DNA from 3 places in the Pseudoalteromonas sp. CNC9-20 genome. Region 2 is predicted to be linked to each of the others. Evidence: predicted binding sites of a transcription regulator. Region 2 holds the regulator's gene; each other region holds the start of a gene.

Region 1 (5,034 bases), on a different contig from region 2:
ACAGTTCACCTTGAAACTTTCTCGCCAGTGGCGTCCAATCGCTACGCACCGACTCCATGCCTTTAAAAACGAGTTCTCGGTGCTTCTGGACCAATAAACCAGTGTAACGTTTCTTCGTTCCCACGTCTTTATGCCTTGCCTTGGGCATAAAAAAAGGCCGATATAGGCTTTCGTATTCAAGCTCCAAATAGCTAGGCATTCCATAGCTTTGTTCAAGTGTTTGCCGCCAACGGTTGTTAATTTTTGTCACTAACTCTTTGGCTAACGTATGACTTTGTTCGTCACTAAGCTCTTCGGGTAGTGCGATAAAGGTAGAGTCGGTATCGCCGTAAATCACATCAACGCCATATTCAATCAGCCACTGTCGCGTTGTTTGCATTATATCGTGCCCGCGCAGGGTAATCGAACTGGCTAGTCTAGGGTCGTAAAAACGACAACCTTTTGAGCCAAGCACACCGTATAGGCTGTTCATGATAATCTTGATGGCCTGCTGAAGATGAGGGTCACGGTGCTTTTTGGCCTCTTGACGGGCCTGTGCGAGGCTGGCAACCAAATCAGGAAGATGATGCTTGCTGCGAGAAAAAAATGCCTCATGATACCCAGCAATTGCGTCTTCAGGAGCATTGAGCCCCTCTATTAAGCCCATGGGATCGATACAAAAGGTACGAATAATACTCGGATAAAGGCTTTTAAAGTCAAGAACTGCAACATTTTGATAAAGACCGGGCACCGAGTCCATCACATAACCGCCTGGGCTGTCGAAGGTCAATCCATGATCGCCTAAATTAGGAGCCACATAACCACTGCGATGTAACAATGGCAAATAAAGGTTGGTGAACGCCGCCACCGACCCTCCTAGCCGTTCTAATGGCAGCCCTGTAAGCTTGGTCCGCACAATAGCAAAGTCGACCAATTCAAGACGAGCAAAGATGGCTAATACAAGCTCACAGTCTTTTAAGTTATATTCAGCAAGTTGCAGTTTATCTTCGTTGAAAAGCCGGGAAATCTCGGAAACTTTGTCTTTATTTCCGATAAGCTTTCGCTCGCCAAGGATTTCGTGGGCAACATTATCAAGGGCAAAGCTGGGGTAGTAATATGTGGCGTTTTTAAGCATATCAATGCCATCAAGTACAGCGCGCCCGGGAACTATAAGCTTAGCGACTTTTCCTCCGCGCCACACAACCGCCTCGTTATTGCGTCCTAAATTAAGACGAATACCCAATTGCTGAGCGCGATAGCACAGCAGCTGAAAGTCAAAGTCGACCACATTCCAACCAACGATCACATCAGGGTCAATATGGTGTATGTGCTCTTGTAACCGCACGAGCAAAGCGGCCTCATCCTCAACATAATCAAGCCACGAGCGCTCTTCGGTGCTACGCCCAACCATCAGCACCTTTTTAAACCGTTCACTCACCAAGCCAACACTGTAAAGCACACCATCGCCACTGCATTCAATATCCAGCGATAAAACCCGCAAAGTGGGCCGGTAGTGGGGATGGCTTTTAAACCGCGCTTGAGCTAAGGTGCCATTAGCACTAAAGGTGCCGTCTACCCAAACGCCGCCGCGAATAAATCGCTCCATTAAGAAGCGCTCGTGCGCGCGGATATCATCCTCGTATAACGTAATTCCTTGCTCTTTAAGCTGTTCTCGCGCCGCATAAAACTGATTCAAGTGCGTGAAATAACACCCTGCCATGGGTTTACCGGCAAAAGAGTGCAGCGTTACTGTGCGGATATCACAAGGTAAGTTAGCGGCTTGGAGTAATTTTATCACTCGCTGCTGCTGCGATTGGGCAACGAAAAATACCGCAGACTCAGCGACAGATTGTGCTTTAACTGGGCCGTTGTCTGTGGCCAGCCAAAAGACATGACTGATACCATCGCTCAGTTGCCGTGTTTGCGCGGAAAGGATAAACCCTGCTATTGGAGCCAACCGAATACCTATAGAAGTGAGTAAATACAGCGCGTTGTTTTCTATGTCTTGCCCAAGCATCACAACATAAGTGAATTGTCACTTGAGTCATATGCAGCCACACTCTAAAATGGTCGCACTGTAAATATATACATAAGTTGATACACCATGCTATCCGATCCGCTGAAAAAAACAATCCGAAACGCTCATCAGCGGATAGCTTCAAGCATGGACGATTATCGCCCTCGTGCTAGCCAAAACTACTTGGTCGCAGAAATAGCAAAAACACTCGCTGGTGAATATGATAAAAAGCAGCGCATTTGCGTGGTCGAAGCCGGAACCGGAACCGGCAAATCTTTGGCATATTGCTTAGGTGCCTTACCACTGGCACTCAAACGTAATAAAAAGCTGGTGATTGCAACCGCTACAGTGGCCTTGCAAGAGCAGTTGCTCTATAAAGAGTTACCCTTTTTTGCCCAGCACAGCGGTCTTACTTTTAGTTATGATTTGGTCAAAGGCCGGGGGCGCTATATCTGCGCCCATAAGCTCCATAACGCCGTCAATGGCGAACAAGAGCAACTCGCGTTGATGCCCACTTTAAGCTCCCCTTTGAGTGACATGGAGCAAAAATGCCTGCATCAGCTGCATGATGCTTACCAAAACAAACAGTGGCAAGGTGACCGAGACTCATGGGCCGACGTGATCCCAGATCGCGTATGGCACCTTATTGCCTGTGATAAGCATGCCTGCCAACGGCAGATGAAAGCACACCAAACCTGTCCTTTCCATCTTGCGCGGCAAAAAATAGCGCAAATGGATGTGTTAGTGGCCAATCACAGTCTATTATTGGCCGATTTGGAGCTCGGCGGTGGCGTGATTTTGCCGGAGCCAGAAAACTGTATTTATGTGATTGATGAAGCACACCACTTACCGCATATCACTCGCGACTTTTCATCTGCCGCAGCCACCTTAAAAGGGACTCAGGATTGGCTCGAGAAACTACTCAAATTCAGCGGCAAAATGGCGCAAACCATTTTTAGCGCCAGCGCATCAGGTAGCCAATTTAAACTCAATGATGCCCTTGATGATGTGGCCAGAGGCATGAAAGCCGTGCTGAGTATGCTTGATAGTGCAGACTTTCAATATACCGAAGACGACACCTATCGTTTCTCACACGGAGTGCTGCCGCAACAGCTCACAGTGCAAGCCAAAGATATCAGTGAAGCCAGTAAAACGGCGCTACGCACCCTCAACAAGATGCACGAAGCGCTCAGTAGCGACGTGAATGATGGCGATGTGAAGCCGTTTATTGCTGACCCTATTTTAGCTGAAAGTGGGCAATATATAGCCCGTTTAGAAACGCTACAAAAGCTGTGGCAAAGTTATGCTAAAGAAAGCGAAAGCGTTCCCCATGCCAGGTGGATAAAGCGCATGGAGTATAAAAACCACCATGACTACCTCCTGAGTGACTGCCCTATTGAAGTGGGGTTTTACCTCAAAGATAAATTATGGCGCGAGTGTGCAGGAGCGGTATTGTGCTCGGCCACGCTCAGCGCCTTGGGCTCCTTTGAACATTTTGCCCATGAAAGCGGGCTACGCTCAGAGCAAGGAGTTAAGTTTATCAAGGTGCCCTCACCGTTTGATTACCCCAATCAAGCGCAGCTGCATATTCCCAAAACCGAGTGTGAACCAACCGACAAAGCGTTTAGCGATTACCTTGCCAAAGCACTGCCCAATACCCTAGATAAATCCAAAGCCAATCTGGTGTTGTTTGCTTCCTATTGGCAAATGCACCATGTCGCCGAGCGTTTGCGTAAACAGGGGTGGGACATTTTAATGCAAGGCGAGCTCTCTCGGGATACACTGATCCGACGCCATAAGCGCCGTATTGATGATGCCCAAGGCAGTGTGCTGTTTGGCACCCAAAGTTTGTCTGAAGGCCTCGATTTGCCAGGCGATTACCTGACTAATCTAGTGATCACAAAAATCCCGTTTGCGGTGCCCACCTCACCGATTGAAGAAGCGCAAGCAGAGTTTGTAGAGCAAAAAGGAGGCAACCCGTTTTTATCCATTACCGTACCGGACGCCGCCAAGAAATTAGTACAAAGCTGTGGTAGACTGCTGCGCAAAGAAAGAGACAGTGGTGTGATTACCATTTTCGACCGCCGCTTAATCACCAAGCGTTATGGTAAAGCCATGCTCGATACCTTGCCGCCCTTTAAACGAAAAATAGATTATTAGATGTTTGAACTAGCTCTCGACCCATCGACTTGGGCCATTTTATGCGCCGTAGCCCTTGCTGCAGGCTTTATAGATGCTATCGCCGGCGGCGGCGGTATGTTAACCGTACCTGCCCTACTTACTGCCGGATTACCCCCGCATTTAACTCTAGGGACGAACAAGTTAGCGGCCAGTTTTGGCTCACTGACAGCCAGTGTCACCTATTACCGTAAACGTTTGTTCGACCCTAAGTTCTGGGCTGCGTCAATTCTCGCCACCGCTATCGGCGCTACCCTAGGCACCTTATTGGTCGATAGTATGAGCACCGAGTTTCTCAACAAACTCATTCCTGTAGTGATCATCGCCGTCGCTATCTACTCCTTATTTGGCAAGCTCAGTCCACAGCAGAGTAACGATTTACCGCTGCTTTCTGGCGCTATGCGCATAAAACAGTGGCTCCAAGGCTTGGCCTTAGGCTTTTTCGATGGCATGGCTGGCCCAGGCACGGGCACATTCTGGACCGCGTCAAATAGCCTCCTTTATAAAATGAGCCTGCTGATCAATTGCGGTTTAGCCCGCTCAATGAATTTTGTCAGTAACTTTATTTCGCTGATCACCTTTGTAGCCCTTGGTCATGTTAACTTCTTACTCGGCGCTACCATGGGGTTATTCTTGATGTTAGGGGCTTGGCTGGGGGCTCATTCAGCTATTCGCTTCGGCTCAAAAATGATCCGCCCGGTATTTAACACCGTTGTTATTGTGTTAGCACTGAAACTCGTCTATGAGGCTTATTTGTAATGAGCTCTGGCCATGCATTAGCGCGATTACAGCAACAACTGGAGCGTCTGCGCAGCGATGCTGAACAGTTTGATAAAGCCAATTGGTTTGCTAAAAATCGT
Region 2 (5,034 bases):
TTTAGGTTTACGCTGTTCTAAATACTTCACACGATTTCTACCCGGTTCATAGAGCCTTAAAGTAGTGGAGTTGCGAATACAGTCGATGAGCTCATTAAAATCGTTATTCATCCCAGCTTTCATCGAGGGATTATAGTAAAGTCTTGGTATAAGAAGTTTACAAAGGCGTCTCTAATTAGAGGCTTTAAGCGTTGCTATCTGATCCTGAGAAGCGTTCCGAAAAAGCTCAATTCAAAACACCTTTCGCAGGGCTAAAGCATTGCCTATTTATTGTCGGACTGAAGTCTGACCTACAGGTGAGTATCTCGCTTTAGAGCCCTGTGCCTTTTGACCGCTTCTCAACCACCGCAGCCGTCATCCTGGAAATACAACACAAATCGCCAGCGCTGTTGTAAATTTTTATCTCCCACACTGATGAGCGGCCGCCTAGGTGCACGGGCTTGGTCACGGCTTTAAGTGTGCCGGTGCGTGAGGCTTTGAGGTGATTGGCGTTGATCTCCTGGCCGACGCAGTAGTATTTGCGGGTATCGACCACAAAATTGGCGGCGTAGCTGGCCACGGTTTCGGCTAATGCCACGTAAACGCCGCCATGAACAATGCCCATGGGGTTATATAATTCATTGCTCACAGGGAGGCAGGCGACCAGGTAATCGTCGCCTATCTCTGTGATCTCAATGCCGAGTTTAGTCATTAAGGTGCCTTTTTCACCTACACCTAAATCAAGCTTTTTACATAAGGCTAAATCAATCTCTTGGGCCCAAATACTCATCTGTACTCCTTAAACAGCAACGCGGGTAAAGGTTTTAATTCGGTGTTCAGTGGCTAATGTATCGACATAATTGAGTACATGCTCTGGAAAGGTTAAGTCTTTGACCACAGTGAGGTTGCGCAGAAAAGGAAATAACGCCACATCGGCCCAAGTAATATGTTCTGGGGTTTGCAGCCATGTTAATTCACTCAATGCGTGCTCCATCGTGGCGATGTCAGTGTCGCTATTGGCTAACACGCTATCGAAAGATTCGCCCAGGCGCTGCTCTTTCTTCTCGCGAAAATAGCTGATAGCGGTATCAATAGCGTATTCCGGCAGGGCCAGTTGCGGCCAACGCACAAAGGTCAGCCGTAAAAAGGTTTCAAGGTACTTTTCAACCCACTGTTGAGCTTGATTAAAGTGCTCTCCCTGTGACAGCTCCTTGTTGGCAAGAGTACAGAAATACTCGGCAATATCTAAGCTTTCGGCCATCGCGGTATCATCATCTTTGACCAAAATAGGCACTATTTTTTTACCCACTAACTGGTTGGGCGTGGCCTCGTCATCGTTGAGTAGGAAGCGCACATCCAACTCTAGCCCCAAGGCGCGTGCAACCAGTAATGACTTTATACAATAGGGGCAATGTTCAAATATAAACAGCTTCATAAAAAATACCTCAGAGCTTGCGAATTACTACCTTTTGGCCTTAGCTGTAACTAAACAATAGTTGCCGGACGAAAGCAAACTTTCGCCATTAGATCATCATGCAATATGAATCCGTTTACGAATTTTGGTTTACTCACAGCAGTCCACAGGATTGGTTTAAAAAAAGCGCCGACTTTGACGCCACAGTAAAAAAGCAATTTTTACCTACTTACGAGGCAGCGCGCCAAGGCGAGCTTTATTCTTGGCGAAAATCTGCTCGAGGCGCGTTATGTGAAATTATAGTGCTGGATCAGTTTCCTCGTAATATGTTCCGCGATACGGCCCAAGCGTTTGCAACCGATGCACTGGCTTTATGTTTGGCGCAGAATGCGGTGGAGAAAAAGTTTGCTTTAGAGCTTGATGATACCGAGCGTAGTTTCTTATACATGCCCTATATGCACAGTGAGAGCCAGGCGATTCATGTGGTGGCCGAGCAGCTTTTTCGGCCCTTAAGTAACTATAAATATGAGCTGGCTCACAAAGAAATCATTGACCGTTTTGGGCGTTATCCACATCGTAATGATATTCTCGGTCGGCAATCGAGCGACGCTGAGCAGGCGTTTTTAAATCAGCCTGGTAGCCGCTTTTAGTTAAGGGCTTTGTGCCCAGCGCTTCGCTTGTTCACGTTGTTCATAACGAAAGGATTTAACTTCTGCATGAATAAAGTGTGCGCCAAGGTGCTGGGCAAAGTCACCAAGCAACGAATTGGTGGCAATGGCTACTTTATTCACCTTTTGATGATGGTCGCGCACAAATTGCAGATGAGAGAGTAACGCGGCAAATGAGTCCCACCCCGGAAAGTGTTCAGTAGCAATAATGAGAGCATGTAGCTTTGCATGCTGTTCAATATAAGGGTCGATAATACGCACGGCTGCTGCAAAGTCTTCTGCTGTCAGCTGGCCTTGTGGTTCAAGTAGAGCGGTATTGTGTGTTTCGTTTATAGTGATATTGAGCATATATCCTCGCCAACGAGTTCATTAGATGCTCTATCAATATAGAATATTTACTTACAAGCGGTTGGTTATTGGTGCAAGGTTGTAGGTAGTGCGCTGAGGTTTAAAGTTTCACCTACGCAGCTTTGCAGCAAACTCTGAACTTGGTCTTTTTCGTTTTGCGAGTAGCGAAGGTCATATTTGCTCATGATGTAATTAAAGCGCTGAATGTACTGACAGCGGTAATCTTGATGCGGCGGCAACCATTGCCAAGGGCCTTTTGCGCCTTTGCTACGATTTAGGCCATCATCAACAGCAAGCAAATTCTCCATATCGTTGGCAAATTGTGCCTTTTGCGAACGACTCCAGGTGGCAGCACCGTGTTCATAGGCAAATTTAAGCGGCACAATATGGTCTATATCTAAATCATCGTCATTGCGTAGTATCTGCCCCGAATAAGGGTCATGCCACTGGCCGCTGGTGACGGTGCAGCGCGCTTGAGTAGTGTAGCTTACATCACTGTGTGATTGGGCAATCAGCACTTCAGCACGGGCGTCTTGGCAGTCGTGATCGGTGTCTAACCAATGTGGCCAGTTATCCCGATGATAACTATTTTCTGATGTTTGTTGAGTGTAGTTCTTTGGTAAACGTCCACCGTCTGCTAGACAGCTTTCTAAGTTCGCATAGGGGGTAAAAGATTGAGTGCGTTGATAATGAGCCGAATCTTCAGGGTGACAAAGGCCGCTGCGCGACATCTTGACCGTATCGGCTTTGCACGCACCTATCGTCAGTGCCGAAATAAGTAAAAGGAACGCTGAAAATACACTTTGGCGAGTCATCTAACTGCTTAATAATATGACTAAAACAGCGCTACTTTAAAGCATTGTCGCGCATTCGTCACCTATCACTTTATGAGTATGAGGTGAGGTTGCATATGAACAAAAGCGAAGTTGCATTAATTAAGGTTGCAACGGTCAGCAAATTCCCTGATTTTATTTGCGATTTTCATTTAACTGTATATACTCACAGTTAAATGTACTGTATGGAAACCCAGTTGTATGCGCCCATTAACTAAACGCCAATCGCAAATTCTTGAGCTGATTAAAGTCTTTATTAAAGATACCGGCATGCCGCCGACGCGTGCAGAAATTGCACAAACACTGGGGTTTCGCAGTGCTAACGCCGCAGAAGAACATCTTAAGGCGTTGGCTAAGAAAGGCGTAATCAAAATGAAGCCTGGCGCGAGTCGAGGTATTCAATTGGTCGAGGAAGAAGAACCCGAACAATTGGGCCTGCCTTTAATTGGCCGCGTTGCTGCGGGCGAGCCCATTCTTGCCCAACAGCATATAGAGAGTCACTGCCAGATAGACCCACTGCTGTTCAAGCCTGCTGCAGATTATTTGCTGCGCGTAAATGGCATGAGTATGAAAGACATCGGCATTATGGATGGCGACTTATTAGCGGTACATCGCACTCAGGTGGCTGAAAACGGCCAAGTGGTGGTCGCGCGGGTTGATGAAGATGTCACCGTGAAGCGTTTAGAAAAAGCTGGGCGTAAGGTTCTGCTGCATGCAGAGAATGAAGAATTCACACCCATTGAAGTCGATTTAGAGAACGAATCCTTTAATATTGAAGGCTTAGCTGTAGGTGTGATCCGAAACGCCGACTGGATGTAATTAAATTTACTTATTTTGCCTCTAATAGGTCTGTTATTAGGGGCTTTCCCCATGTTCCCTCCTTAGCCACAGTGCTTTCTAACAGCTTGAATATTCCTGTTAATTTATTAATAAAACGTAAACAAAAATAGTGTATTAACTTGCTATTAGCTCAATCTTTGACTAATTGGTTATATTACAGGCTTTGCTGGTCGGTTTTTCAACAGTTTATTTAGGGTCAAAGTTGTCGACTGGTAAAAGCATAATAATAACGAAGATTGGGTATTAAGCTGTAACCGCCTCTTCCTTGCATTGCGCAACAATAAGGAGATGGTACACATGAAGAAGCTGAGCTCCCTCATGTTGCTATGTCTGTTATTCCCTCAATTGGTGTCCGCGAATAGCAAGTACAACTTGCGCCAAGGGGTAACTGACATTAGCGAAAATGTTTACCAACTACACATGACCATATTTATTATATGCTGTGTGATTGGTGTGGTTGTTTTCGCGGTGATGTTTTGGGCGCTGCTCAAACACCGCAAGTCAAAAGGGGTCACCCCCGCTACCTTTCATGAAAGCACCAAAGTAGAAATACTTTGGACAGCGATTCCATTTGTTATTCTCATAGCCATGGCTGTTCCGGCCACCAAAACCCTGATTGCTATGGAGGATACAACAAAGGCCGATATCACCATTAAGGTGACTGGTTCACAATGGAAATGGCACTACGAGTATATGGGTCACGATGTGGGCTTCTACTCACTGCTGTCAACGCCTCAAGAGCAAATCAAAAATGCGCAAAATAAGGGCGACAATTACCTCCTCGAAGTAGATAAACCCTTGGTCATTCCCACTAATCAAAAAGTACGTTTCTTAATGACCTCAGATGACGTCATTCACTCTTGGTGGGTGCCCGATTTTGCAGTAAAGAAAGACGCTAACCCTGGGTTTATCAACGAAGCTTGGACACGCGTAAACGAACCGGGTACGTATC
Region 3 (5,034 bases), on a different contig from region 2:
TAGTCCGTAATATTCACCCTGTACTGAGCTAGCGCAACCAATTGAGCTCTTATGCACAGTTCAAGAGGTGGTTTCTGATTCCCCACCTCGGCCATTGATTGATTAACTTTAGTGTTGCTCATTCACTTGGCTTATTTGGATTTACTTCCTTCAACTTGTTGTTTTGCCCGCTTTGTTAGCGGGCTTTTTTTTGCCTGCAATAAGATACCAAGCACAGCTTAATCTGTTGTGAATTACTCTGCTTTTAATAAGCTTTATGAGGCGAGCAGCTTGATAGCGTCGACCTAGACTTGGGTGTATTGGGAAGAGAATGAGGCAGGTTGGGCCGAGCCAAAACGCTCGGCATGGTGTGCCAAGGTTAGTCTGTTGTTTTACTGAGACCAAAATGCGCATAGGCATGATCTGATACAATCCGTCCTCGCGGCGTACGCTGGATAAAGCCTTGCTGTATTAGATAGGGTTCAATCACATCTTCTATGGTTTCTTTTTCCTCGCCGATGGCTGCTGCGAGATTATCCAGCCCCACCGGCCCGCCCATAAACTTTTCTATAATCGCTAACAAGTATTTACGGTCCATATAATCAAAACCGCTTTTGTCTACATCGACCATATCGAGCGCTTGTGCGGCAATATCAATGCATACACGACCATCACCTTTAACTTCAGCAAAATCTCGCACTCGACGCAGTAGTCGGTTAGCTATGCGGGGAGTCCCTCGCGAGCGCTTGGCGACTTCTAAAGCGCCCTGCTCGTCAACTGCTAAACCTAAATGATCGGCGGAGCGTTTGACAATGGCGGCAAGGTCGGCAACAGAATAAAACTCCAAACGTTGAACAATACCGAAACGATCGCGCAGCGGAGAGGTTAATGAGCCTGCACGGGTCGTAGCACCAATTAAAGTAAATGGCGGTAAATCAAGTTTAATCGAGCGCGCTGCGGGGCCTTCACCAATCATGATATCGAGTTGATAGTCTTCCATGGCTGGATAGAGTATTTCCTCAACATGCGGGCTCATGCGATGAATTTCGTCGATAAACAGCACATCATGAGCTTCTAAGTTTGTCAGTAAGGCGGCGAGATCGCCGGCTTTCTCCAACACCGGACCGGAAGTCGTTTTAATACTCACATCGAGTTCATTAGCAACAATATTGGCTAACGTGGTTTTACCTAACCCAGGGGGACCAAATATAAGGAGATGATCTAAGGCCTCGCTACGTGAGCGTGCGGCCTCGATAAAAATATCCATCTGCTGTTTAACATGAGGTTGGCCGTGATAGTCGGCCAATAACTTAGGCCGAATGGCTCTATCGACCACATCCTCATTACCCTGTACCTCTGGCTCAATCAGCCGATCCGCTTCTATCATGATGGTATCTCTGTTATAGCATCGCTTTGAGCGCTTGCTTAATCATTTCTTCGGAGGCCATGCCTGGCTTCGCGACTGCTTTTACCGACTTCACTGCCTGAGCATTTTTATAGCCCAGAGCTTCAAGTGCGGCAACCGCATCGTCTTGGGCATTACTCGCGACCAAAGTATCGCCATTGGGCGCATCTATTGGTGCCGCGTCAGTGTGAGGGGTAAATAAGTCAGGACCCCAATCTTTAAGCCTGTCTTTCATTTCTAACACTAACCGCTCTGCGGTTTTTTTGCCAACGCCGGGAAGCTTTACTAAGGTGCTTGCATCGCCATGATGAACGCAATGGATAAATTGCTCTGCCGACATCCCCGATAAAATACCTAGGCCTAGTTTCGGCCCTACCCCATTGGCTTTTAGCAATTCACGAAACAGGGCGCGTTCGTTTTTGGTGTTAAACCCAAATAACAGCTGCGCATCCTCTCGCACCACAAAGTGGGTATACAAGGTGACCTGTTCGCCACACTCGGGAAGTGCATAAAAGCAACTCATGGGGAGGTTGATTTCATAGCCAATGCCCGCTGCTTCCACTAACACTTCAGGGGGCTGCTTCTCAACCAACAATCCTCTAATTCGTCCTATCATTGTTACCTCAAGCGTCCGCGCACGGTTTTACGTGCTTGGCCGGACAGTTTTATTAAGTTTTGTTGTGAGTGACCATGGCACATGGCAATAGCCAAGGCGTCGGCGGCATCTGCTTGCGGCGTTGCTGGCAGCTTCAAGATATGCTTCACCATGTGTTGTACCTGCGCCTTTTCCGCAGAGCCTCGCCCAACCACTGCTTGTTTCACTTGCCGTGCGGAGTATTCTGACACGTCAATATCGGCCAAGGTGGCGGCGACAATGGCTGCGCCCCGAGCTTGCCCTAGCTTTAGTGCCGAATCTGGATTGTGGGCCATAAACACTTGCTCTATGGCAAACGCGGTAGGGTTAAATTGCTCAATGAGTTGGCTGACGCCTTGGAAAATCATTTTTAAACGCAACGGGAAGGCGTTATCACCTAACTTAATACAGCCACTGCCCAAGTAATGGAACTTATGCCCTTGCTGCTGCACGACACCATAGCCGGTAAAGCGCGAGCCGGGGTCAATTCCCAAAATTATACTCACCCACTGACCTTATTATTATTCTCGCTTATGGAAATGGTAACTGTATGTATGACCAGTGTAAAGCTGAAGCATAAAAAAAGCGGCCTGAGCCGCTTCTTTTATCGCTATCGCTTATTCGCTTTGTTCACTCTCAGAGGCAGTCACTCCGATACCCAGCTCTTGCAGAGCGTCGGGATTTGCCACACTCGGGGCATCGGTCATCAAACAAGATGCTTGCGTCGTTTTCGGGAAGGCAATGACATCACGAATATTGTCTGTACCACAAAGTAACATTACTAGGCGGTCAAGACCGAACGCCAAACCTGCGTGCGGCGGTGTACCATACTTCAACGCATCGAGTAGGAAACCGAATTTATCTTGTTGCTCTTGCTCATTGATCCCCAACACTCGGAACGCCGCTTGTTGCATCGCATTGTTGTGGATACGCACCGAACCACCACCGACTTCGTAACCATTAAGAACCATGTCGTAGGCATCAGAAAGCGTGCCGGCAGGGTTAGCTTCCAGCTCCTCTGGGCTGACATCTTTTGGCGCAGTAAATGGGTGGTGAACAGCGTGTAGATTACCTTCATCGTCTTCTTCAAACATCGGGAAGTCTACGACCCACAATGGTGCCCATTTGGTTAAATCAGTTAGCTCAAGGTCTAAACCAATCTTCAAGCGCAGCGCACCCATAGCTTCATTGACCACATTGCGTGAGTCGGCACCAAATAAAATGATATCGCCAGTTTGCGCATTGGTGCGTTCAAGTAAGGCGGTGATCACCTCTTCGTTCAAGAATTTAGCAATCGGTGATTGCACGCCTTCCACACCTGCGTCGCGGTCATTGACCTTCATCCAGGCTAAACCTTTAGCGCCATAGATGCCGATAAACTTGGTGTACTCGTCAATTTGCTTGCGTGATAAAGACGCTCCGCCTGGCACGCTAAGCACGGCTACGCGGCCTTTCTCATCATTGGCAGGGCCAGAGAACACTTTAAACTCAACGTCTTTAACCAAATCAGCAACGTCAATAAGCTCCATCGGGTTACGTAGGTCAGGCTTATCTGAACCAAAACGACGCATGGCTTCGCTGTAAGCCATTACCGGGAACTCGCCCAAATCAACATTCAGCAACTCTTGCCACATATCACGGATCAGTTTTTCAGTGACACCACGAACTTGGTCTGAACTCATAAATGAGGTTTCGATATCGATTTGCGTGAACTCTGGCTGGCGGTCGGCACGTAAATCTTCATCACGGAAACATTTAACGATTTGGTAGTAACGGTCAAAGCCAGACATCATCAACAATTGTTTAAACAGCTGCGGCGACTGCGGCAGCGCATAAAAGCTGCCATGATGCACACGGCTTGGCACAAGGTAGTCACGTGCTCCTTCAGGGGTCGCTTTCGTCAGTACCGGCGTTTCAATATCGAGGAAGTCATTGCTATCAAGGAAGCGGCGAACAAAACTTGTGGCTTTGGCACGCAACTTAATGCGGTCGCTCATCTCTAAGCGGCGAAGATCCAAGTAACGGTACTTTAGACGGCGCTCTTCGGAGTTTTGCTGGTTAAAATCCAGTGGTAGAGCGTCGCTGCGGTTAATGATCTCAAGGCCAGTACCCAGAATTTCCACTTCACCTGTGCTCATGTCTTTGTTGACTTGGCTGTCAGGGCGAGCGCGGACCACCCCTTTGACTTGTACACAGAATTCTTGACGAAGTTTATTCGCCACATCCATAAGCCCTTCAACTTCCGGGTCGAACACCACCTGCACCAAACCTTCGCGGTCACGCACATCGACGAAGATCAAACCACCTAAATCGCGGCGTTTGTTGATCCACCCACACAGAGTAACTTCTTGGTCGACATGACTTTTATTTAAGTGTCCGCAATATATAGAGCGCATAATATTCCTGTTTTAATTGTAAGCGCGCATTGGTTTAAGCACGCAGTGGCCAAATTAATTGCGTCAATTATATAAAAACGGCAGTCAATGTCACGAAGCAAACTCCGAGTTGCACACTTATTGAACATCCAAAGCCATAAAGCTGTGCTAGCATAGCTGCCAATCACTAGGAACCGTGCTCTAACCATGCTTTATCTAGGTTGTCCACAGTGGTCTAATACCGCGTGGAAAGGACAATTATTTGCCCAACACTGCCAACAATCACAGATGCTCGCCCGTTACAGCGAAGTATTCAATGCTGTGGAGGGAAATACCACTTTCTATGCCGACCCCAGCCCCGATGTGGTAAAGCGCTGGCTGCACAGCAGTGATGAGCACTTCCGCTTTACCTTTAAATTTCCTAAGCGTTTTAGCCACGACAGTGCCTTGCAAGCTCCAAAGCAAGAACTCACGCACTGGCTTAAACTAATGGCGCCCTTATTCAGCAAAGTAGGCAGCTTGATGTTGCAATTGCCAGCAAGCTTTACACCGACGCACCTACCCCGGCTGCAACACTTTATTGCCCAACTACCCAAAGACTTGCACTACAGCGTGGAAGTGCGCCACCACGATTTTTTTAC

The links. Region 2 encodes LexA, which represses DNA repair genes until DNA is damaged. Its sites were predicted from a motif close to TACTGTATNNNNATACAGTA; they were not measured.
Region 1: a site for LexA is predicted at 2,053-2,072, ahead of dinG (ATP-dependent DNA helicase DinG). Genes of this name have one in related genera too.
Region 3: a site for LexA is predicted at 2,563-2,582, ahead of ruvC (crossover junction endodeoxyribonuclease RuvC). Genes of this name have one in related genera too.

Annotation. Positions count from the first base shown of each region.
Region 1 is NZ_JAKRFS010000001.1:106,132-111,165, reverse strand. Features, by position in the region: gene MHM89_RS00495 (DNA polymerase II) at 1-1,936, opposite strand, end outside; gene dinG (ATP-dependent DNA helicase DinG) at 2,084-4,156, shown strand; gene MHM89_RS00485 (TSUP family transporter) at 4,157-4,933, shown strand; gene MHM89_RS00480 (primosomal replication protein) at 4,933-5,034, shown strand, end outside.
Region 2 is NZ_JAKRFS010000004.1:5,210-10,243, forward strand. Features, by position in the region: gene MHM89_RS10235 (hotdog fold thioesterase) at 311-769, opposite strand; gene grxB (glutaredoxin 2) at 779-1,414, opposite strand; gene MHM89_RS10245 (DUF924 family protein) at 1,513-2,043, shown strand; gene MHM89_RS10250 (STAS/SEC14 domain-containing protein) at 2,044-2,409, opposite strand; gene MHM89_RS10255 (HNH endonuclease family protein) at 2,475-3,224, opposite strand; gene lexA (transcriptional repressor LexA) at 3,444-4,061, shown strand; gene coxB (cytochrome c oxidase subunit II) at 4,380-5,034, shown strand, end outside.
Region 3 is NZ_JAKRFS010000001.1:201,742-206,775, reverse strand. Features, by position in the region: gene ruvB (Holliday junction branch migration DNA helicase RuvB) at 359-1,366, opposite strand; gene ruvA (Holliday junction branch migration protein RuvA) at 1,380-2,000, opposite strand; gene ruvC (crossover junction endodeoxyribonuclease RuvC) at 2,003-2,524, opposite strand; gene aspS (aspartate--tRNA ligase) at 2,636-4,414, opposite strand; gene MHM89_RS00885 (DUF72 domain-containing protein) at 4,601-5,034, shown strand, end outside.